DNA from 3 places in the Mycolicibacterium tokaiense genome. Region 1 is predicted to be linked to each of the others. Evidence: predicted binding sites of a transcription regulator. Region 1 holds the regulator's gene; each other region holds the start of a gene.
The links. The regulator LexA, encoded in region 1, represses DNA repair genes until DNA is damaged. The targets are predictions, from matches to a motif close to CGAACANNTGTTCG.
Positions count from the first base shown of each region.

Region 1 (7,970 bases):
GCCCTCGGTGAACTGCTCGCCGAAGCCCAGGCTCTCGGCCAGCGCGGCGAACGTCTCATAGTCGTTGCGGGAGTTCGCAAACGGTGTCGCCAGGGCAGGCATGGCCATGAACACGGGGTCGTTGCGGGAACCGGAGAAGTCGTTGCGCTCGTAGGCGGTGGTGGACGGCACCACGATGTCGGCGTGCTTGGCCATCGCGGTCCAGTACGGGTCGTGCACCACCACGGTGTCCACCCGGGCCAGAGCGCGCCGCAGCCGGGGCAGGTTCTGATGGTGGTGGAACGGGTTGCCGCCGGCCCAGTACACGCAGCGAATGTCGGGGTAGGTCAGCGTCAACCCGTTGAACTCGAACCGCTCGCCGGGATGCAGCAGCATGTCGCTGACGGCGGCGACCGGAATGAACGTCTGCACCGGGTTGACGCCCTGGGGCAGCACCGGCAGGCGGCAGCGGATGGGCGGTAGGCCCGGTTCGTTCATGGAGCCGTAGCCGTGGCCGAAACCGGCTCCGGTGAGCCCGATCTGGCCGAGCATCGCGGCCAGCGTGAGCCCCATCCAGGGTGCCTGCTCGCCGTGCTCGGTGCGCTGCAGTGACCAGCTGACCGTCACGATGGTGCGCCCGGCGGCCATCTGCCGGGCCAGCGTGCGCAGCGTGTCCGCGGGCAGACCGCAGATCGGGGCCGCCCACTCCGGTGACTTGGGCACCCCGTCGTCGAGGCCCAGCAGGTAGCGCTCGAATCGGGGGTACCCGACGCAGTAGGTTGCCAGGAAATCCCGGTCGGCCAGGTTCTCCTGCGCCAGGACATGGCCCAGCGCGAGCATGATGGCCACGTCGGTGCCCGGTACCGAGGGCAGCCAGGTGCAATCGCCGTCGACGTCGTCACGCAGCGGGGAGAACGAGACGATGCGCCCGCCGCGCGCCCGCAGCCGGTTCAGGGCGTCCCGCGCCGGATGTGCAGTGGTACCACCGTGATTGACGGCGGTGTTCTTCATCGCGATGCCGCCGAAGCACACCATCAGGTCGGTGTGCTCGGCGATGACGTCCCAACTGGTGGACCGCTTGAACAGGTCGTCGTGCGTGCCGACCACCCGCGGCATGATCACCCCGGTGGCGCCCAGGCTGTAGGAGTGCCGCGACGACGTGTAGCCGCCGAGCAGTTTGAGGAACCGGTGCACCTGGCTCTGGGCGTGGTGGAACCGCCCGGCGCTGGCCCAGCCGTAGGAGCCGCCGTAGATGGCCTCGTTGCCGTGGGTGTCGACGACCCGGCGCAGTTCGTCGGCCAGCAGGTCGGTCAGTTCGGCCCAGGAGACCGCGACGAAGTCGTCGGCCCCCCGCCGGTCGGTGGGCCCGGGGCCGTCGTCGAGCCAGCCCCGGCGCACCGCGGGACCGGCGATCCGGGCACGGTGACGCAGTGACCCCGGCAGATTGCCGAGTAGCGGGGAGGGGTCCACGTCGCCCGCCGGGGCCTGTACGGCGGTGATGTCACCATCGGCGACCTGTGCGTGGAAAGCGCCCCAGTGGGTGAGGCCGGAGCCGGACATGCGGGGAGTTTACGAGGTGGGAGCCGACCGCATTTGCCGACCAACCACCCGGTTGGTATATCGTCAGTGGCAAGACGTATTGTCGAAATCCCCGGAGGTCTCATCATGGGTAGTGCCGTCAAGTACCAGCGCACGCTGTTCGAGCCGGAGCACGAACTGTTCCGCGAGTCCTACCGTTCCTTCCTGGAGCGCCACGTCGCCCCGCACCACGAGAAGTGGGAGAAGGACAAGATCGTCGACCGCAACGTGTGGCTGGAGGCCGGCAAGCAAGGCTTCCTGGGCATGGCCGTGCCCGAGGAGTACGGCGGCGGCGGCAACGACGACTTCCGCTACAACTGCATCCTGACCGAGGAGACCACGGCGGGGCGCTACAGCGGGATCGGTTTCGGGCTGCACAACGACGTGGTGGCGCCCTACCTGCTGCGCCTGGCCACCGAGGAGCAGCGTCAGCGCTGGCTGCCGGGTTTCTGCAGCGGCGAGCTGATCACCGCGATCGCCATGACCGAACCCGGCACGGGCAGCGACCTGCAGGGCATCAAGACCCGCGCGGTCAAGCAGGACGACGGCAGCTGGGTGCTCAACGGCTCGAAGACGTTCATCACCAACGGTATTCACTCCGACCTGGTGATCGTCGTCGCGCAGACCGACCCCGACAAGGGTGCGCAGGGCTTCTCGCTGCTGGTTGTCGAGCGGGGGATGGAAGGCTTCGAGCGCGGGCGTCACCTCGACAAGATCGGCCTGGATGCCCAGGACACCGCGGAACTGTCGTTCACCGATGTGAAAGTGCCCGCGGAGAATCTCCTCGGCGACGAGGGCATGGGTTTCATCTATTTGATGCAGAACCTGCCGCAGGAGCGGCTCAACATCGCCGTCATGGCAGCCGCAGCGATGGAGGCGGTGCTCGACGAGACCATTCAATACACCAAGGAGCGCAAGGCTTTCGGCAAACCGATCGGCAGCTTCCAGAACAGCCGGTTCACCCTGGCCGAGCTGGCCACCGAGGCCACCGCGGTGCGGATCATGGTCGACGAGTTCATCCGGCTCCACCTCGATGAGAAGTTGACCGCCGAACAGGCCGCCATGGCCAAGTGGTGGACCACCGAAGCGCAGGTGCGTCTGGTCGACCGGTGCCTGCAATTGCACGGCGGTTACGGCTACATGCGTGAATACACCGTCGCGCGCGCATTTCTCGATGCACGCGTGCAGACCATCTACGGCGGGACCACCGAGATCATGAAAGAGATCGTGGGTCGCAGTCTCGGGGTCTGAGCCCCCCAATAGCACAACATCATGCGCGCAAAACGCATCCGGCCTGCACGTGAATTCGGTATGAGGTGGGTATTGTCGTCGAAATGACGGCGATATGGCCATATTGTGCTCGGCTATTGTCCGTGAGTTGACGGAATTGGCTTTTCGGGCACCGGCCGGTAAACGCGGGGAGTGGGCATGAGAACGCAGCGGAACCCATTGCGATGGGCCTTCGGAGTTCTGGCGGTGATGTGTACCGCAGTTGCCTTCGTGGTGCCGTCGGCTCCGGTCGCGCACGCCGACCCTCAAGGAGATGCTGTCGCCGCCATCGATGCGGCCTGGGTGGCCGCCGGCGGCGACACCTCACCGCTGGGTCCCAAGGTGGGCGGGGTGTACCCGGCGGGTGCGGGCTTCGGACAGGACTTCGCCAGCGGCGCGATCTTCTTCTCGCCGGGCACCGGGGCCCGGTCCATGTTCGGCGCCATCCTGGACAAGTACCGCGCCGTCGGGGGGCCCGCCGACAGCGGCCTGGGCTTCCCCAACATCGACGAGGGTCCCGGCCGCGCGCCGGAGAGCCGCAACGTCACGTTCGACTCGCCCGAGGGTGCGGTGATCTTCTGGACCCCCGCGACGGGGGCATGGGTGGTGCGCGGGATCATCAACGCGGCCTGGGACCGCCTGGGCGGCTCGTCCGGGCCCCTCGGTGTCCCGACCGGCGATGAAACGTACAGCGGCGAAACGATTTCCCAGACCTTCGCCGGCGGACAGATCAGTTACGACACCGCCGCCAAGACGTTCACCACCACACCGCCCGAACTCGCCGGACAGCTCGCGGATCTGCCGCTGCCCGACGACGCCACCAGCGCGATCAACGTGGCCTGGCGGGTGGCCGGTGGCCCCACCGGGCAGTTGGGCGCCAAGACCGGCGACCAGTACGCAGTGGGCGACGGCGGGGCCGGCCAGGACTTCAACGGCGGCAAGATCTTCTACTCGCCCGACACCGGCGCGCACATCGTCAGCGGCACCATCCTGGAGAAGTACGAAGAGGCGGGCGGGCCCACCGGGGAGCTCGGTTTTCCCGTCACCAACGAAGCCGACGGTGACATCCCGGGCAGCCGCGTCAGCACGTTCGGCGCCGAGGGCGAACCGGCCATCGTATGGACACCTGAACACGGTGCGGTGATCGTCCGGGGCCCGATGAAAGCAGCGTGGGACGAACTCGGTGGCAGCGGCGGTGATCTGGGTGTACCGATCGCCGATCAGACCGGCGACGACACCATCACGCAGAACTTCAGCGGTGGCCAGGTCACCTACAACAGCTCGAACAACACGTTCAGCACCCAGCCCCCGGAGCTGGCCGAGCGGCTCTCGGGTCTCGAGTTGGCGCAGCAGCCCGCGCCCAGCGCCACCTCGGCGCAGCCGTCGGCGCAGGACGAATCCGACGCCGAGTCCGGCGGGCAGAACTGGTACCCGTGGGCGATTCTCGGGGTGGCGGTGGTGTTGGTGCTGGCGCTGGCCGGCTTCCTGGTGGCGCGACGCCGCGGCGCCGGTGGCCCCGCGGTTGATCAGACGGGTGGCTACGGTCCGATGCCCGGTGATGACCGGAGCGAGTTCGAGCCGACTGAGTTCGAGCGGAGCGAGTTCGAGCGGGGTGGCCTCGCCGATTCGGGGGACACGCGCGACGACGCGGACCGGGGCCTGTGGGCCACGGCACCATCGGCGCAGACCAGCGGTCCGTCGACTCCCGCGGACCACGATTCCGACGACACCGCGTATCTCGCCGCGCAGCCGCCCTGGGCCAAACGCGAGCCCGGTGCGACGCCCTGGTCCGGCGCTGACGTCCCGTCGGAATCCGGCGCTGAACCGGTGAGCGGGCCGGCGCTGTTCACCCATCACGGCGCCCACGAAGGTGACGACCTCGACGCCGAGGTGGACGAGCAGGATCCCGACGATGTGGATACCGCGCCCACCCGGGTGCAGTCCGATCCCGACGCACCCTCCGGCCGGCACGCCGCCGTGCCCGCCGAGGACTCCCGGCCGCCGTGGTTGACCGACGCGGATTACGAACCGCCGGCGTCGAACTCGTTGTTCGCACCGGTGTACGGCGCCCCGCCACCGCCTGCCGACGGGCCCCTGGCCGAGCACGATCCGCGGGCCTATGGCGGAGACCATGAGCAGAGCGAGCACCAGCAGTACGACCATGGGCAGACCGATTACCCGGATTACCCGGAGTCCGACTACACCGAGCCCGTCGAGGAGACCCCGCAGCCGGAGCACTACGGCCATCCGGGGTACGACCATTCGGAATCGGACCACGGCGCCGAATCCGCCTACGACCCTCAGGATTACGCGCAGCCCGAGGAACTGGGCGCAGGTGCGGCCTCCCCCACGGGCTTCTCGTCGGCACCCCCGGCCATCCATCTTCCGCTGGAGGATCCCGACGAGGCGCCCGAGGGCTATCCCGTCAAAGGCAGCATGCGCACCGGTACTTATCACCCACCAGGCTCGGACTCCTACGAGGTGACGGTGGCCGAGATATGGTTCGCCAGCGAGGAATTGGCCGAGGCCAACGGGTTCACCAAAGCGGAGTGATCGGCCGCAAGATCTGACCCGGCCGAGGCCGGGTCAGATCTTGCGGATGACCGTGACGACTTTGCCCAGGATCGCGGCATCGTTGCCCGGAATCGGGTCGAACGCGGGGTTGTGGGGCATCAGCCACACCTGACCGCTGGTGCGTTTGAAGGTCTTCACCGTGGCTTCACCGTCGATCATCGCTGCGACGATATCGCCGTTGTCGGCCACGTTCTGTTGTCGGACCACCACCCAGTCACCGTCGCAGATGGCAGCGTCCACCATCGACTCGCCGACGACCTTGAGCAAAAACAGCGAGCCCTCACCCACGAGTTCGCGGGGGAGCGGGAAGACGTCCTCCACGGCCTGTTCGGCCAGGATGGGACCACCTGCGGCGATGCGGCCGAGCACCGGGACGAACGTGGGCTCCGGCAGCGCATCCGAACCCGCCACATCGGTGACGACCGCCGCCGCCGCATCGTCGGCTCCCCGGACGTCGACGGCGCGGGGCCGGTTGGGGTCGCGCCGCAGGTAGCCCTTGCGCTCCAGGGTGCGCAGCTGATGCGCCACCGAGGAGGTGGACGTCAGACCGACCGCATCGCCGATCTCGCGGATGCTGGGGGGATAACCCCTGGTGGTCACCGAGGTGCGGATGACCTCGAGGATGGTGCGTTGCCGTTCGGTCAACGACGGGTCTGGAGAAGTGCCGCGCCAGCCGTCCTGCGCGTCTGAGCCTGTGTCCGTGCTGTCACCCATGGCACCGAATGTAATCGCCAGAGCCACCAGAATCAAACATGTGTTCGAGGCGTGTCGCCGATCGCTGCCGTGCATCCCGGCGTGACTGCTGAGGCGGATGAGGCGAACTTTTTTGTCGGTGGGCCGGTTTATCGTTCGGCAACAGATCGATCACATGTTCGGATTCAGGCTTTTCCTTCGAACGTGTGATCGAGTAAATTCGAACACAGGAGCGAACATGGACCAGCTCGACCGCCCTCGTCACACCCGTCCCGGCCGCTCACGTCATCACGTCCCACATTCGAAAGGATCCGCCATGACCATCACCTCGACCCTGCCCCCGCGTCTGCCCCAGCCCGCTCCCGTCGGTGATCCCACCACGCTGCGGTACCGCCCCGCCGGTGAGCAGGCCCGTCGGCGCCCTGCCGAGATCCGCCCGTCCGGTGCTGCGCTGCGGCAGCGCGGCACCGGGGTGCGCGTCTCGCGGGCGCCACACCGCCGCGCCCGCGCCATCACGCCGGTCACCACGGTCGGTCTGGCTCTGCTGGCCGCCATGATCACGGTGTGGCTAGGTGCGGTGGCGGAGTTCGGCCAGGCCATCCAGGGTGGCTCGGCACCGGCGCCGGCCAAGTTGGCCGTCGTGCAGGTGCAGTCCGGGGAGACATTGCAGACTGTGGCCGCCCGCATCGCGCCGGAGGCCCCCATCGGTGAGACGGTGCAGCAGATCCGTGAGCTCAACCGCCTCGAGGGCGCAGCGGTGAACGCCGGGCAGACGCTGATCGCCCCCGTCGGCTGAGACCATGGGTCTGATGGCTGCGGCCACTGCCATGGCGGTGGCTGGCGCGTGCGCGGCGCAGGTACTCTCTGAGGCGGGGGTAACACGTGTCGAATACGGCGAAGGAGCGGTAATGCACTGTCCTTTCTGCCGGCATCCGGATTCGCGTGTGGTGGATTCCCGCGAAACCGATGAGGGTCAAGCCATTCGGAGGCGCCGCTCGTGCCCGGAGTGCGGACGCCGGTTCACCACCGTCGAGACGGCGGTGCTGGCGGTGGTCAAGCGCAGCGGTGTCACCGAGCCCTTCTCCCGCGAGAAGGTGATGCGCGGAGTGCGCCGGGCGTGCCAGGGCCGTCAGGTCGACGACGACGCCCTGAATCTGTTGGCGCAGCAGGTCGAGGACACCATCAGGGCGGCGGGGTCGCCCGAGGTTCCCAGCAACGAGGTCGGTCTGGCCATCCTCGGCCCACTGCGGGACCTCGATGAGGTTGCTTACCTACGATTCGCGTCGGTGTACCGCTCGTTCTCGTCGGCGGATGATTTCGAGCAGGAGATCCGCGCTCTGCGCGAGCACCGCCGGGTGTCCGCGTCCGGCTGACCGGTCAGGGCAGGTGCACCGTGCGAGGGCCATCGTCGACCACGCGTCCTGCGACCTGCACCCAGCCGGTGGGGGACCAGCGGGTTCGGATCTGAGATCCCTTGCCCTGCGTGATGTCCAGGTCGCGGCTCAGATGTTCGGTGATCCGCACCGCGGCAGCGCCGGTGGCCTCGTCCTCGGCGATTCCCAAGTTGTTGGCGAACATTCGCGACCTCAACGCCCCGGCATCTTCGTCGATCCATGTCCACAGATAGTGCTCCACGTCATCGGAGTAGTCCGCGGGGTCGGCGTCGGCCAACGCCTCGACTGACGCGAGCTGGTGGATGAGGAACTCAGGTGCCCATTCGGCGCGAGCGCTGATTCCGGTCAGCCCGTCGTCAGTGTCGACACCGTAGGTCACCTGCACCACCCCGGCCGGCACCTGCAGGGTGTGCACCGCGGTGCCCTGCTCGCGCAGCCACCACGCCGCGCCCACGGTCGGGTGGCCGGCAAAGGGCAGTTCGG
Region 1 is NZ_AP022600.1:4,263,450-4,271,419, forward strand. Features, by position in the region: gene G6N58_RS20810 (molybdopterin guanine dinucleotide-containing S/N-oxide reductase) at 1-1,539, opposite strand, end outside; gene G6N58_RS20815 (acyl-CoA dehydrogenase family protein) at 1,645-2,808, shown strand; gene G6N58_RS20820 (sunset domain-containing protein) at 2,986-5,379, shown strand; gene lexA (transcriptional repressor LexA) at 5,413-6,114, opposite strand; gene G6N58_RS20830 (LysM peptidoglycan-binding domain-containing protein) at 6,410-6,889, shown strand; gene nrdR (transcriptional regulator NrdR) at 7,002-7,466, shown strand; gene G6N58_RS20840 (PhzF family protein) at 7,471-7,970, opposite strand, start outside.

Region 2 (7,970 bases), 240 kb from region 1:
CGTCGGGGGACACCCGGTCCAATTCGTACCATTCGATGGGCGTGGACACCGGGGCGCCGGGAAGGGCCCGCGCGGCGTAGGGGGCGGCGGCAGTCTGGCCGTACCCGTTGCGGGCGACGTCGACGTACACCAAGCCGCCGCGCTTGTCCTTGCGCTGCGCCGTGGTCACCAGGCTGGGCGCCCGCTCCACCAGCGCCTCGGCCACCTCGCCGGCGAAAGCCCTTGTCTCGTCGAAGCTCTCGCGCTGGCGCAGAGGCACCACCACGTGATAGCCGCGGGCGCCGGAGGTCTTGACGAAGGATGTGAGCCCCAGCTCGTCGAGCAGCTCGCCGAGCATCGCGGTGGCCTTGCGCAGCCCGTCGAGATCTTCGGTCGACGGGTCCATGTCGAACATGAGCTGATCCGGGGCGTCCAGGGCGCGGGAGCGGCTCAGCCACGCGTGCGGGGTGATGCAGGCCTGATCAGCGAGGTAGACCAGGGTGCGCTGGTCGTTGACCATCACTTGGCACTGGACGTCCTCGGCGGTCTCGACCTTGACGTTGTCCACCCAGGCGGGGAAGTGCTTGGGGAGCTTCTTCTCGTAAAACCCCGGGCTGCCGATGCCGTCGGGGAAGCGTTGCATGCTGATGGGCCGGTCTGCGAGATAGGGCACCATGGTGGCCGCCACGGCCTGGTAATACTTGGCCAGCCCCAATTTGGTGAGGCCAGCAGTGGCGTCCGGGCCGAAGAGCTCCTTGTCCGGGTTGGAAATCTCCACTCGCGCGACTATCACTGGCGTCGAATACCCATCGTTGTACTTCTGATCACTTTCTTGTGCGTCAAACCTCGGGACAATGATTCTCCGCGATACTGGCCGACCAACCCGCACGACGCGCTGACTACACCACTAGGCTTGCTGCCGAGCAACACAAGAAGGCGAACCCTAGGGAGAGACAAGTGACCATCCGGGTAGGCGTGAATGGCTTCGGCCGTATCGGACGCAACTTCTACCGGGCACTCGCGGCGCAGCAGGCGGCCGGCAAGAGCGCCGACATCGAAATCGTGGCAGTCAACGACCTGACCTCGAACGCCACGTTGGCCCACCTGCTCAAGTTCGACTCGATCCTCGGTCGCCTCGATGCCGAGGTCAGCCTGGAGGGCGAGGACACCATCGTCGTCGGGGACCACAAGATCAAGGCGCTGTCGGTCAAGGAAGGCCCGGCGGCGCTGCCCTGGGGCGACCTGGGCGTAGACGTCGTGGTCGAGTCGACCGGCATCTTCACCAAGCGCGACAAGGCCCAGGGCCACCTCGACGCCGGCGCCAAGAAGGTCATCATCTCGGCGCCCGCCTCCGACGAGGACATCACCATCGTGCTGGGCGTCAACGACGACAAGTACGACGGCAGCCAGAACATCATCTCCAACGCGTCCTGCACCACGAACTGCCTGGGCCCGCTGGCCAAGGTCCTCAACGACGAGTTCGGCATCGTCAAGGGCCTGATGACCACCATCCACGCCTACACCCAGGACCAGAACCTGCAGGACGGCCCGCACAGCGACCTGCGTCGTGCCCGCGCCGCCGCCATCAACATCGTGCCCACTTCCACCGGTGCCGCGAAGGCCATCGGCCTGGTGCTGCCGGAGCTCAAGGGCAAGCTCGACGGCTACGCGCTGCGGGTGCCGATCCCCACGGGCTCGGTGACCGACCTGACCGCCGAGGTCTCCAAGTCGGCATCGGCCGAGGAGATCAACGCGGCGTTCAAGGCGGCCGCCGACGGACCGCTCAAGGGCATCCTGAAGTACTACGACGCACCGATCGTCTCCAGCGACATCGTGACCGACCCGCACAGCTCGCTGTTCGACTCGGGTCTGACCAAAGTAATCGACAACCAGGTCAAGGTGGTCTCCTGGTACGACAACGAGTGGGGTTACTCCAACCGCCTCGTCGACCTGGTCGGCCTGGTCGGTAAGTCGCTGTAGACCGGTGGCCGTCAAGACACTGGCCGATCTGCTGGCCGAAGGTGTTCAGGGGCGGGGCGTGCTGGTGCGCTCCGACCTCAACGTCCCGCTCGACGACAGCGGCAACATCACCGACCCGGGCCGCATCATCGCCTCGGCGCCGACGCTGAAGGCACTCTCCGATGCCGGCGCCAAGGTGGTCGTGATGGCCCACCTGGGCCGGCCGAAGGGCGAGCCGGACCCGAAGTTCTCCCTTGCTCCGGTGGCCGCCGCGCTCGCCGAGCAGCTGGGGCGCAACGTCCAACTGGCCGGTGACGTGGTGGGCACCGATGCGCTGGCCCGCGCCGAGGGTTTGACCGACGGGGACGTGCTGCTGCTGGAGAACATCCGCTTCGATCCCCGGGAGACCAGCAAGGACGACGCCGAGCGGCTGAAGCTGGCCAAGGCGCTCGCCGAGCTGGTCGACGACCCGGGCGGCGCGGAACCCGCGTTCGTCTCCGACGGTTTCGGCGTGGTGCACCGCAAGCAGGCGTCGGTGTACGACGTCGCCACCGTCCTGCCGCACTACGCCGGTGGCCTGGTGGCCACCGAAGTGGACGTTCTCAAGCAGCTGACCGGTTCTTCGGACCGGCCCTACGCGGTGGTGCTGGGCGGGTCCAAGGTGTCCGACAAGCTGGCCGTGATCGAGAATCTGGCGACCAAGGCCGACAGCCTCATCATCGGTGGCGGCATGTGCTACACGTTCCTTGCCGCGCAAGGCTTTTCGGTGGGCGACTCGCTGTGCCAGACCGAGATGATCGACACCTGCAAGAAGTTGCTGGAGGACTACGGCGATGTGATCCACCTGCCGGTGGACATCGTGGCGGCCGACTCGTTCGCCGCCGACGCACCGCACGAGACCGTCGCCGCGGACCAGATCCCGGACGGGAAGATGGGACTCGACGTCGGACCCGAGTCGGTGAAGCGGTTCTCGGCGCTGCTGTCGAACGCCAAGACGGTGTTCTGGAACGGCCCGATGGGTGTGTTCGAGTTCCCGGCCTTCGCCGCAGGCACCAAGGGGGTGGCCGAGGCCATCATCGCCGCCACCGGCAAGGGCGCCTTCAGCGTCGTCGGCGGGGGTGACTCCGCTGCCGCAGTGCGCCAGCTCGGCCTGCCTGAAGACGGCTTCTCGCACATCTCGACCGGCGGCGGCGCGTCGCTGGAGTTCCTCGAGGGCAAGTCCCTGCCCGGCATCGAAGTTCTGGAGTCTTGATTCATGGCACGTAAGCCGCTCATCGCGGGCAACTGGAAGATGAACCTCAACCACTTCGAGGCCATCGCTCTGGTGCAGAAGATCGCGTTCTCCTTGCCGGACAAGTACTTCGATAAGGTCGACGTCACCGTGCTGCCGCCGTTCACCGATCTGCGCAGTGTGCAGACGCTGGTGGACGGCGACAAGCTGCGGCTGACCTACGGCGCCCAGGACCTGTCCCAGCACGATTCGGGCGCCTACACCGGTGAGGTCAGCGGGGCGTTCCTGGCCAAGCTCGGCTGCACCTTCGTGGTGGTGGGACACTCCGAACGGCGGACCTATCACGCCGAGGGCGACGACCTGGTGGCCGCCAAGACGCAGGCGGCGCTCAAGCACGGGCTGACGCCGATCGTCTGCATCGGCGAGGGCCTGGAAGTCCGTGAGGCCGGCAATCACGTCTCGCATTGCACTGAGCAACTCACGGGGTCGCTGGCGGGACTGTCGGCTGAGCAGATCGCCTCGGTGGTGATCGCTTACGAGCCGGTGTGGGCCATCGGCACCGGGCGGGTGGCCAGTGCCGCCGACGCGCAGGAAGTCTGTGCCGCGGTCCGTGCCCAGCTGGTCGAACTGGCCGGCCAGGAGACCGCCGACACCGTGCGGGTGCTCTACGGCGGGTCGGTGAATGCCAAGAATGTCGGTGAGATCGTCGCGCAGAAGGATGTTGACGGCGCTCTGGTGGGTGGGGCGTCGCTCGATGGTGAGCAGTTCGCGACGCTGTCCGCGATCGCAGCGGGCGGACCCCTGCCGTAGGCAGCGTCCGAGACGCTGCGTCACGTTGAAGCAGCGGGCGGACCCCTGCCCTGATCCAGGGTTTTCGCTCGCAAATCCCCAGCATGTAAGGTGACCCCCATGGAATTGGCCCTGCAGATCGTCCTCATCGTCACCAGCCTGCTGGTGGTGTTGTTGGTACTGCTGCACCGCGCCAAGGGTGGCGGCCTGTCGACGCTGTTCGGTGGCGGTGTGCAGTCCAGCCTGTCCGGCTCGACCGTGGTCGAGAAGAACCTGGACCGGTTGACCCTGTTCGTCACCGGCATCTGGGTGGTGTCGATCATCGGCGTCGGACTGCAGATCAAGTACGGCTAGCCACTCAACGCACCTCGGCACCGCCGGACGGTCTTCGGACCGTCCGGCGGTGCTTTTTTGTGTCTCAGGGCCCCGCACCGTCATCGCCGAGGAGTTCGTCGGGGTGGTGGAAGCGGTTGACCTCGGGTGGGTGGCTGCCGTCGGTCCAGGCCAGGCGGCCGGTGTCGGTGACTTCGGTAATGTAGCGGCCGCGGGTCGCGCCGTCATGGTGGGGGTCGCAGCCCAGGTGCAGTGCATCGATGTCGGTGGTGCCGCCGCGGTTCCAGTCGGGCGTGTGGTGGAGTTCGCAGCGGTCGGCGGGGGTGGTGCAGGTAGGGAAGGTGCACCCTCCGTCGCGGGCATAGGCGGCAATGCGTTGGTCCAGGCTGGCAGTGCGCCGGGAGCGGCCCAGATACAAGGGGCGGTCGGAGTGGTTGTCGAAGACGGCGAGGTAATGCAGGGCGCCGGCCGCGGCCATCCGGATGAGGTCGCGAAACGGTAGCCGGCTGCCGCTCGCGGTGCGGGCCGGTGGGGGCATCGGCACGGTGGGGTCGACAGCGGCGCGGGCGGCTTGCTCGAGATCGGCGACGGTGGTGCGGGCGATGACGGTGACCGGGACGCCGCGATGAGTGCCGAGGTTGCCGGACTGCAGGGCGGTGCGCAGCCCCCAGTTCAGAGCGTCGTGACGGCGCTGGGCGGCGGTGCGGGTATCGGTGGCGGCATCGACAACGGTCTGGTCAGTGTCAGGCAGGTGGTGGCCGGGACGCACCGCAGCGGAGATGGCTTCGAGGTTGGCGCGGGCTTCGGGGGTGAGGTCGCCGGTGACGCGGCTCATGCCGTCGGGCCGCTGCTTGTGGATGGTCAGACCGCGGCGGGCCTGGCGGTCGGCGTCGTCGAAGACGCCGTCGGGGTTGTAGACGTCGGCCAGTGTGTTGCCGACCTCGGTGACGAATGCCGGGTCCTGCGTGCGGGCATGGCGGACCAGCTCGCGTTCGGCTCGGGCGTGATCGTCGGGGGAAACAGCATTGGGTAGGGCATCGAGGGCCTTGCGGATCTCTTGGAGGTGGGCCTCACTGAGGGCGCCGTCGTCGACGGCCGCGGCGACCTCGGGGAACTCGGGCGGGCGCGGCGGTCCGGTGAGGGAGCGCCGCGGCCTGATACGGGCGGCCAGTTTCATCCGGCGGGTGACCTCCCCGGCGGTGATGCGCAGACGTCGGCGCAGGAGGTCTTTGACGGTGATGTCGGGCGGTAGGCCGGGGTCGTCCGGGCTGTCGGGAGGGTCGGCGATCTCGCCGAAGATGCGGTACATCAGGCCGAGGTTGGTGCGGGATTGGGTTTCCAGGCTTTCGGCGATGTCGATGCGGAAGGCGTTGCCCACCAGGTCGGTGGACACCGATCGCAGCACGGTGTGGGCGGCGTCGATGGCGGCGAGTGCGTCGACCACCTGCCTGCGTGCTGTCGTCGGATCCATGCCCATCACGCTATTCGCACAGATGTTCGACAACCAGTCGCGACGGGCTATCTGTGGATGAAGGTGGAACTGTGCACAACTCAGGGTCGTCGATACGTCCGGCGGTCTTCTTTCATGCGGCCGAGGTGCTCCAATTCCACGCCACGGGCATGTATTGACAGTGTAACTATCAAAACCTAGGGTGGGTTCACCTCTCATGCCAACGATCAACGCGGAGAACGGATGACACACCCCAACCCCCGGTACGGTCAGCTCGATCTCGATTACGCCGCCCGGCTGGGAGGTGCGACGGCGGACTCCGGCAGGCCGGTCTGGATGGTCAATCTCATGAAGTACCGCGATGTCGCCGACTACGGCGACGGGCGCTCCAGCGCCATCACCGGGCGCGAAGCCGATGATCTGTATGCACCCTTGGATACGTTGGCCGAGATCGGCGCCGAGCTGTGCCTCTTGGCCGACGTCGACACCCAACTCCTCGGTGACGCGCCGGTGTGGGATCGGGTCGCCGTCGTGCGTTACCCGACCGGACGGGCGTTCATCGACATGCAGTCACGGCCGGCATTCCGGGCCGCGCACGTCCACAAGGAAGCCGGAATGGATCAGACGATCGTGCTGGGCTGCGATCCCCTGCCCCTTCCGCGTTTTCCCGAGGACGCTGAACAACACGATTGGGCCGACGTCCCCGAGCCGCCGACTGCCCAGGACGGACCGGTGATGATCGTGCACGTGCTGCGGTTCGCCGACCCCTGTTCCGCGCGCGCCACGCCCGAGGCCATGCGGGCTTACCAGGGCGCGGCCGCCCGGGTCGCTTCTGCCCACGGTGTGCGCGTGGCGGGGTGGTTCGCCGTGAACGGCACCATCGTGGGCGACGGTCGCAGCTGGCACCAGGTCCGGTTCAACCTCTTTCCCAGCAGGCGGGCGTTCATGGCGGTCGCCACCGACCCGGCACGACTCCAGGCCCAGAAGGCCCACCGCGACGTTGCCATCGCCGACACCTACTCGATGATCACCCGTCCCGTCATCAACACCCTTGCGGCTGTCCGCTAGGGATGTCAGCCGGTCAGGACGCGGGAGAGCGCCCTGGCCCACCCACGCCGGATCTGAGCAGGGGTGCGCCGGTGATCTTCGGTGAGCTCCGACCAGGCCTCGAACGAGGTCAGAGTGGCGATCGTGCCCACCATCTCGCCGGCCGTCACCGCGCCGAGCCCGTCGAGTTCGGTGGCGAAGTGACGCCGGACGTCGCGGGCCATGCCCGCACGGTGCCGATGCAGGATGTCGTGCAGCGCGGCCACCCTCGGGGCGCGGTTGCGCACCATTCGGGCCATCGGCGCAGTCGCGACGTACAGCTCGTGACGGATGTCGACGAAGCGGGTGATCCGCGCGTCCAAAGTGCCCTGACCGATCTCCGGAATCTCGAGCAGATGCGCGAACCGCTGGAAATAGCGACGGGTGGTCTCGTCGCGCAACTCGTCGAGGGTGTCGAAGTATCGGAACACCGACGCGGTGGAGACGCCCGCCCGGTCGGCGACCTGTTCCACTGTCGGCGGCGAGAAACCCTCCAGCACAAGATCGATTGTTGCCTCCACGACAGCGGCCCGACCCCGTGCACGCCGCGCGCGGCGGCCGTCGACCGGCTCGGCAGGCTCCGGCGGTGGCGTGTTCATCGATCGTGACGCTAGCACTGCCGGAAAGTATTGACAGTGGAACTATCAACACTTACGGTCGCGGTAGAGAAGGGCTCACCTGCGGCGATGACGCGCTGAGACCCCCGCCCAGTTCAGCCCAGGAGAAAACTCATGGATGTCGTGCGTACCCCCGACGAGCGCTTCGCCGACTTGCCCGGCTACGACTTCGCCCCGCACTATGCCGACATCCCCAGCGGAACCGGTCGAACCCTGCGCGTGCACTACCTCGACGAAGGCCCGCCAGACGCCGACCCGATCCTGCTGATGCACGGTGAGCCGTCCTGGAGCTATCTCTACCGGCATATGATCGGCCCTCTGGTTGCCCACGGTCATCGTGTGGTGGCGCCGGACCTGGTGGGGTTCGGGCGCAGCGACAAGCCCACCGCGACAAGCGACTACACCTACGCGCGTCACATCGGCTGGATGTCCTCCCTGCTCTTCGACACGCTCGAACTGCGCCGCATCACTTTCTTCGGCCAGGACTGGGGTGGCCTGATCGGACTGCGCCTGGTGACCGCACACC
Region 2 is NZ_AP022600.1:4,507,760-4,515,729, forward strand. Features, by position in the region: gene ligD (non-homologous end-joining DNA ligase) at 1-757, opposite strand, end outside; gene gap (type I glyceraldehyde-3-phosphate dehydrogenase) at 937-1,959, shown strand; gene G6N58_RS22040 (phosphoglycerate kinase) at 1,964-3,190, shown strand; gene tpiA (triose-phosphate isomerase) at 3,194-3,979, shown strand; gene secG (preprotein translocase subunit SecG) at 4,079-4,312, shown strand; gene G6N58_RS22055 (HNH endonuclease signature motif containing protein) at 4,377-5,762, opposite strand; gene G6N58_RS22060 (DUF1330 domain-containing protein) at 5,985-6,809, shown strand; gene G6N58_RS22065 (TetR/AcrR family transcriptional regulator) at 6,815-7,426, opposite strand; gene G6N58_RS22070 (haloalkane dehalogenase) at 7,559-7,970, shown strand, end outside.
Region 2: a site for LexA is predicted at 5,778-5,791, ahead of G6N58_RS22055 (HNH endonuclease signature motif containing protein). Genes of this name have one in related genera too.

Region 3 (7,970 bases), 1.3 Mb from region 1:
GGTCAGCCGGTCGGCCGGCGACGGGGCGGCCAGTACCGAGTACTTGTCGGCGGTGCCCATCGGCATCCGGGCCGCCAGCTCGTAGAGCCGTTGTCCGGCAGGCACATCCAGCCCGTCGCCCAGCACGTCGGCCCGCTCCGGCAGGTGCGCGTCGCGCGCGTGGGCGATCCGTTCGAACAGCCCCCAGATGCGGTCTTCGACGTCGCCGACCCCGCTGCTGCTGACCGGGCCCGGCTCGTCGGGCCAGGACTGCACCTCGGCCCGCGGATAAGGATCATCAGGCAGCCACTGCGTCACCCGGATTCGTTCGGTCAGCGCGCAGCGCAGCCGGTAGGTGCCATCGCCGTAGTCCTCGAAGGCCGCGATGCGGGCCCGCACCCCGATGTCGAGGCGGTCGTCGCCGCCGCCCACCTCCCGGCCACGTTCGATCAGCACCACCCCGAATGACTTGTCGTCGCGGTCCAAGGTGTCCTGCACCAGCGCGGCGTACCGCGGCTCGAAGATTCGCAGCGGTAGCTGCTCGCCGGGCAGCATCGCCGTCTCCAGCGGGAACATCGGCGTCGCGGTCACCGGATCCCCTGCCCTGCCAGCACGTCGCGCACCGGCGTTGACGGTTCGGCGAAGGTGCACAGCGCGCTGGTGAGGGTGACCCACAGCTCGGGGTTCAGCGACACCAGCTGGTTGTCGGCCGCGACGGCGGTGATGACCTCGCGCTGGGCCGTCTCGTCGAGGTTGATGTACTCGTCGCAGGTGGTGTCCGCCGCCGGTGAACCCGGCGTCGCGGTCCGGGTGGGCACGGACGGCACGGTGGGCGCACCGGGGGGTGTGGTCCGCGTCGTCGGCGACTGAGTGGTGGGCGACTGAGTGGTGGGGGCCGGCGTGCTGAGGGCCTGAGTGTCGGGTCCGGCCACCGGGTTGCCGTCGACGGTGGTGCTGCAGGCCGCCACGGCGGCTGCGGTCACCGCGATCCCGGCGACCATCCGTGCGGCCAACGTGTAGTCCATGGGTGCACCCAGATCTCTAGAGGATGAGCTCGTCCACCAGCGCATCGACCACCATACGCAGATCCCCGTCGTTCTCCTCCGCCACCCGACGTTGCCGCTGGTAGGACCCACCGCGGCGGGGAATGTCGGCCACCCGGGCCAGTTCGTCGGAGCAGTGCAGGGAGTGGGCCACCGGTTCCAGCCGGTTGAGCAGGTCGTCGAGGTCTTCGGTGACCAGCCGCTCGTTGCTGTCGGCATCCTGGATGATGATGGCGTCCAGGCCGTAGCGCGCCGCGCGCCACTTGTTCTCCTGCACGTGCCACGGCGGCATCACCGGTAGCGCTTCGCCGGCGTCGAGGCGGCGGTCCAGATCCACCACCAGACAGTGCGTCAGTGCCACCAGCGCGCTGAGTTCCTCGATGTTGGAGACCCCGTCGAAGATCCGGATCTCGACGGTGCCCAGATTCGGCGACGGCCGGATGTCCCAGCGCACCTCGTTGATGTGGTCGATGATGCCGGTCTTCTTCTGGTCGTGCACGAAGCCCTCGAACTCGCGCCACGTCTGGAACTGGAACGGCAGCCCCGCAGTGGGCAACTGCTGGAACATCATCGCCCGGTTGCTCGCGTAGCCGGTGTCCTCACCTTCCCACCACGGCGAGGACGCCGACAGCGCCAGCAGGTGCGGATAGTGGTTGAGCAGGGAGCTGATGATCGGCATCACCTTGTGCGCCGAGGACACCCCGACGTGGACGTGCACGCCCCAGATCAACATCTGGCGGCCCCACCACTGGGTGCGGTTGATCAGCTCGGCGTAGCGGGGAGCATCGGTGAGCTTCTGCGCGGAAGCTTCAGCGAAGGGATGTGTTCCGGCGCAGAACAATTCCATGCCGCGACCGCGCACCACCTGTCGCACCGCACGCAGCGTCGTGGCCAGATCCTCCATGGCCTGCCCGGAGTTGAAGCAGATGCCGGTGACGATCTCGACGGTGTTGCGCAGCAACTCCTTGTGCACGTGCGGGTTCTCACCCAGCTCGGCGATCACCCCGGCGGCCTCGTTGGACAGGTCGCGGGTCACCGCGTCGACGAGCGCGAACTCCCATTCGACGCCGACGGTCGGCCGGTAGGAACCGGCAAAATCGATGCGGTCGGCGCTACTGCCCGCCGATGACACCGCAAGCCACCCGGCCGCCGGCGTCACCGGTGGCCATGGTCGTGGCGTCCGGACCCGGGGTTCCGTTGACCTGGTTGTAGCGCTCGGGCGGGATGTTGGCGAAGTTGTCCGGGCCCTCGTGGATCATGATCGCGGTGCCCTGGCCGGCCAGCAGATCGTCCTCGGTGAAGGCGTCGGTGGTGGTGACCAGCCGCGCGGACCCGTCCTCGCGCACCTGCAGCGAACTCAGGTCGCCGCTGGCCGGGTGCCCGCTGTGGCCCGGTACCTGGAAGTGCCCGCCCGCGGACAGGAAGTCACCCGGCGCCCCGCCGGTGGGAGCCACCGAGTTGGCCTCGCACGCGCCGACGGAGTGGATGTGCAGTCCGTGGAAGCCGGGGGTCAGCACCCCGGTTTCGGTGGTCTCGACCGTGATGGTCGCGTACCCGGCGCTGAACTCGAAGGTGGCCGTTGCCACTTCGGTGCCGTCGGCGGTGTTGATCGGCACCTCGAGCGACGATTCGGCGCCGCTGCTGCTCTGGCTTTCGGCACCGCCTTCGCCCTCACCCTCGCCCGCTGCGGGCGCCGGCGAGCCGGTCCACACCGGCGGGGTGGTGCCCGGCTCGGAGGCGACGGGCTCGTACGGGGTGCACGCGGTCAGACCGACGACGGGCAGCAGGACTGCGACGGCGAGCGCGGGCTTCTTCAGAAGTCTGGCGGGCATGCGCGCCAGCCTAACCTGTGACCACCACGATCAACCCGGGTGGTTGCTCTGCGACCTCGGGAATGCGGGGTGCGACGGGAGCTTCCAGCAGCCGTCCCAGTTCTTCGGCCGCCTCCTGCTCGCCTTCACCGAAGTACACGGTGGTGACGGGCACGTCCGGCAGCACCAGGTTGCCCACTTCGGTGACGTTCCAGTTGTCCTCACGCACCCGGTTGGCGACGTTCTCGGCCGCCCCGGCCACCTCGGAGATGTTGAACACCCGGACCTCCGGGCGCGGCGCGGGCTCCTCGGTCTCCGAGGTCGGCGCCGCACTGGAGGTGGTGGTGACCACTGGCGTACCGGCGGTGTCGTCATCGTCACCGCTGGAGTTCAACGCCTGGAAGCCGACCAGCAGGAACACGATGCCCAGGAACAGCAGCACCATCACAATGGCGCGCAGTGGCAGCCCGGAGGAGTCAGGAACGCGCTCGTTCATCGCGCCCACCCTAACTCAGGTGATGTCAAAGCCCAGCTTGCGTGCGGCGCGGGCCTTCTGGCGGGTGGCCCGCAGCCGACGGAGACGCTTGACCAGCATCGGGTCGGCCGCCAGCGCTTCGGGCCGTTCGACGAGGGCGTTGAGCACCTGGTAGTAGCGCGTGGCTGACATGGAGAAGAGCTCTTTGATGGCCTCTTCTTTGGACCCGGCGTACTTCCACCATTGCCGTTCGAATGCAAGGATGTCGTGCTCGCGACGGGTCAGCCCATCGGTGAGCTCAGCGTCATCCCCCGAACGCTCAGCCCTTGCCATGGCGCCTTCCATTCCGCTCCCTTGTAACCATTCGCCAACGAAATGACATCGGTGTGGTTCTGCGCGAGTATTCAACCACGCCCGCGTCATTTGGGAGGGCACCCGAACCAGCGCGTCGGCTGACTTAAGCTTGCCGACCATGGCAGTAGTTCCGATCCGCATCGTGGGAGACCCCGTCCTGCACACTCCGACCCAGCCGGTGGAGCTCGGCCCCGGCGGATCGATCCCCGAAGACGTGACCGCACTCATCGAAGATCTGTACGAGACCATGGACGCCGCATACGGAGTCGGCTTGGCCGCCAACCAGATCGGCGTACCGCTGCGGGTCTTCGTCTATGACTGCGCCGATGACCGCAAGGCGACGGTGCGGCGACGCGGCGTGGTGATCAACCCGGTGCTCGAGACCTCCGAGGTACCCGAGACCATGCCCGACCCGGAGGACGACGACGAGGGATGCCTGTCGGTGCCCGGGGAGAACTTCCCCACCGGCCGCGCCACCTGGGCCCGCGTGACCGGCGTCGACGCCGAGGGCGCCCCGGTCGACATCGAGGGCACCGGCCTGTTCGCCCGCATGCTGCAGCACGAGACCGGACACCTGGACGGCTTCCTCTATCTGGACCGGTTGGTGGGCCGCCACGCCCGCGCCGCCAAGCGCGCGGTCAAGCGGAACGGCTGGGGTGTGCCGGGCTTCTCCTGGACCCCGGGCGAGGGACCGGATCCCTTCGGGCATTGATCGAGTTCCCCGGCATCGGCAACCGCGTCAGCATCCGGTACCGGGTGCCCGACGGCCTGACCGACGTCATCGGCCACTTGGAGGCGACGTCGCCGCTTGTCCTGGTGCGCACCGCCTCCGACGGCACCGTCGAAGTGGATCCTGCCGACGTCGTCAGCGTGCGGGAGCTCAGCGGTCGGCCGGTGCGCAACTCCGAGATCCGGGCGCTGGAGTACGCGGCGGCGCTGGCCTGGCCGGGCACCGAGCAGCACTGGATCGGCGGCTGGTTCCTACGCGCCGCGGGCGGGCACACCAGTCGGGCCAATTCAGCTGTGCCGCTGCAGATGTCAGCCACGTTGGCCGAACTGCCCGCGGTGGCACGCTGGTACGGCGAGCGTGGCCTGCCGGCGTGGTTGGCCCTGCCGGAGCGGCTGCTGAAGGTCGGTGCACCCGGGATAAAGGAGAACCGGGTGCTGGTGCGCGACATCGAAGCAGGCCCCGCGGCCGCCATCACGTCGGCGACCCGTCCGGATGCCGATTGGTTACGGGTGTATGAACGTGAGGTCCCGGTCGAGGTTCTCACCGCGGTGGTCGACGGCGAGGTCACCTTCGCCTCCGTCGGCAGTGCCGCCGTGGGTCGGGGTGCGGTGACCTCCGCCCCGGACGGCACACGCTGGCTGGGTATTTCGTCGGTGCGGGTGGCAGACGAGCAGCGCCGGCGCGGTCACGCGCGCACCATCTGCGAAGGGCTGATGGGGTGGGGCGCCGCCCGTGGCGCCACCCGGTGTTACGTCCAGGTGCTCAGCGACAACGCCGCGGCAATCCGGCTCTACGAGTCCATGGGCTTCGCCCTGCATCACCGCGTGCGCTATGTCGAGGTCGATTCCGTTCTGGCGTAGGGCGCATCAGCTTCTGGTTACGGGTCGTCGCCGGGGTCGATGATCCGTTCCGGGTGGTAAATGTTGTTGGTGCGGGACTGGCCGCAGTCGAGGTGTGGCGGCGGGATCCACTCGGTGACACCATCCTCGGGGCGGTTTCTTGTGGTCCAGCCGGTGGTCTCCACCATCCGATTGTTCGGCCCGCACGCCAACGTCAGGTCCTCGATGTCGGTGCGGCCGCCGTCTTTCCAGTCCTGGTTGGCGTGATGCACCTGGCAGCGGTAGGCGCTGGCGGTGCACCCGGGCATGGTGCAGCCCCGGTGCTTCGCGAGCAGCATCAACCGCTGGGCCAGGGTGGCGGTCCTCCTGGCCCGGCCCAGATGCAGCGGTAGCCCTTTGCCGTCGAACAGCGCCAGCCAGGGGCGGGAGTGGGCGGCGAACTTCAGCACATCGGCGATCGGCAGCAGCGTGCCGCCGGCAGTGAGGCCGTGGCCGGTGCCCTTCTCCAGATCGGTCAGACTCACGGTGATGACCACGTTCGCCGGTAATCCGTTGATGGTCCCCGTCGGCTGCGTGGTGAGCATGCGCTTGCACAGAGCCAGCAGCGCATCGTGATTCCGTTTGCCCGTGGTGCGGGTGTCGTTGCGTATCTGCTCTTCGGTGGGTTCACCGTCAAGGCAGGGGTTCTCATCAGCCGGGTTGCACATCCCCGGGGCGGCGTTGCGCTCCAGCAACGGCTCCAGAGTCGCCCACGCCTCCGGGGTCAACAAGCCTTCGAACGGGCGCATCCCGTCGGGGCGTTGCTTACCCACCCGGATATAGGCCAGGGCTTGACGGTCCTCATCGGAGAGCTCCCCGTCCTGGTTCAGCAGATAGAGCATGTGCGCGGCGGCGGCGCGGAACGCCTCAGGCCCCAGCTCGCAGGCATGCTGGGCCAGTTGTTCTTCGGCGTTGGCCCGGGTCTGGAAGTCCACGAAGCCGGGCAGCTCACGGAAAAACCACCGCACATGCTTGATGTGCTCGGCCCCGATCAACCCCTGCGCCTGACCGCGCGCAAACCCCGGCATCGTGGGCGCCATCGGCTCACCGGTCAGCGAGGTCCGCGGCCCCAACAACGCCGCCTCATCCAACCGGCGGCGCGCCTCCGAGCTGGAAATCCGCAACCGCTGCGACAACACTGCCGCGTAACTCTTGGCACCCAAGGCCACCGGTGAACTCTGAGACGTGATCCGCTGATACACCCGATGATCGAACACCGGCTGCGCGCGGGTGATGGCTTCACGCCGCTGCTGCACATCCAACAACTCGACATCGGAGAACGCGTCGATCGACAGCCGATTCATCCGGGCGGTCAGCTCTTCCATCTCCGCCAGGGCCGCCAGCATCGCCTCGCGATCGGCGACAGCTGACGTTCCCATGCATCGAACATATAGGCGACCACCGACAAAATCGGTGCGATGAGGCCTCAGATACCGAAGTGACACAGGAGGTTTGGCGGATCGGACACACTGCCGACGCTGGCTTCCAACGCACCCCCTAGGGTGGTCGGATGCGACTGGCCACCTGGAATGTGAACTCGATCCGCACCCGCGTGGACCGGGTGACCGACTGGCTGGAGCGCGCTGACGTGGACGTGCTGGCCATGCAGGAGACCAAGTGCACCGACGCGCAGTTCCCGTCGATGCCGTTCGCCGCACTGGGTTACGAGGTGGCCCACGTCGGGGTCAGCCAGTGGAACGGCGTGGCGATCGCCAGCCGGGTCGGGTTGGCGGACATCGAGATCGGCTTCGCCGGCCAACCCACCTGGAGCAGCAAACCCGACGTCGAGGCGGCTGCGGAAGCCCGCGCGCTCGGCGCCACCTGCGGCGGGGTGCGGGTGTGGAGCCTCTACGTTCCCAACGGCCGCTCCCTGGCCGATCCGCACTACGCGTACAAACTGGATTGGCTTGCGGCGCTGCGGGATACCGCGGCGGGCTGGCTGGGCGACGACGCCGGAGCGCCGATCGCGCTGGTGGGCGACTGGAACATCGCCCCCACCGACGAGGACGTCTGGAGCACCGAGGCCTACCTGGGCCACACACATGTGTCCGAGCCGGAGCGGGCTGCGTTCCACGCGATCAACAACGCGGGATTCACCGACGTGGTGCGTCCCTTCACCCCGGGCCCCGGGGTCTACACGTACTGGGACTACACGCAACTGGCGTTCCAGAAACGCCGCGGCATGCGCATCGACTTCATCCTGGGCTCACCGGCTCTGGCAGCCCGGGTGCGGCACGCCGAGATCGGCAAGGACGAACGTCGGGGCAAGGGCGCCAGCGATCACGCACCGGTGCTGATCGACCTCGACGATCAACCGGGCGATACCACGCAGTAGGTGCGGGCCGGCTGCGGAAAGGACGCACCCTGCGGGCCCGCGGGACACAGCGCCAGATCCTCGGCGCCGTCCAGAATCTTGTCGATCCGGGTGTTCGCGTCGGGGTCGGTGCAGTCCACCGGCCGGAACAGGTCCGCTTCAGGCAGCACGGAGAAGCACTCCCCCTCGTCGACGTTGAGCACGAAGCAGTAGGTGTGGGAGTTGTTGAACAGGACGGCGTAGCCGGAGTCCTCCCGGAACCCGTCCGGACAGGTGGCCGACGGGCCCTCGGCCTGATAGGCCAGTTCGTAGACGGCGTCCGGATCGGCGCAGTCGGTGGGCCTCGGCGACATGTCCGCCACCGCGTACTGCCGATCCGTGATGCA
Region 3 is NZ_AP022600.1:2,940,152-2,948,121, reverse strand. Features, by position in the region: gene G6N58_RS14315 (LON peptidase substrate-binding domain-containing protein) at 1-555, opposite strand, end outside; gene G6N58_RS14310 (hypothetical protein) at 567-1,004, opposite strand; gene G6N58_RS14305 (glutamate--cysteine ligase) at 1,021-2,154, opposite strand; gene sodC (superoxide dismutase[Cu-Zn]) at 2,135-2,854, opposite strand; gene G6N58_RS14295 (LytR C-terminal domain-containing protein) at 2,865-3,329, opposite strand; gene napA (nucleoid-associated protein NapA) at 3,345-3,653, opposite strand; gene G6N58_RS14285 (peptide deformylase) at 3,781-4,374, shown strand; gene G6N58_RS14280 (N-acetylglutamate synthase, CG3035 family) at 4,371-5,252, shown strand; gene G6N58_RS14275 (HNH endonuclease signature motif containing protein) at 5,270-6,649, opposite strand; gene G6N58_RS14270 (exodeoxyribonuclease III) at 6,781-7,605, shown strand; gene G6N58_RS30815 (LppU/SCO3897 family protein) at 7,581-7,970, opposite strand, start outside.
Region 3: a site for LexA is predicted at 6,654-6,667, ahead of G6N58_RS14275 (HNH endonuclease signature motif containing protein). Genes of this name have one in related genera too.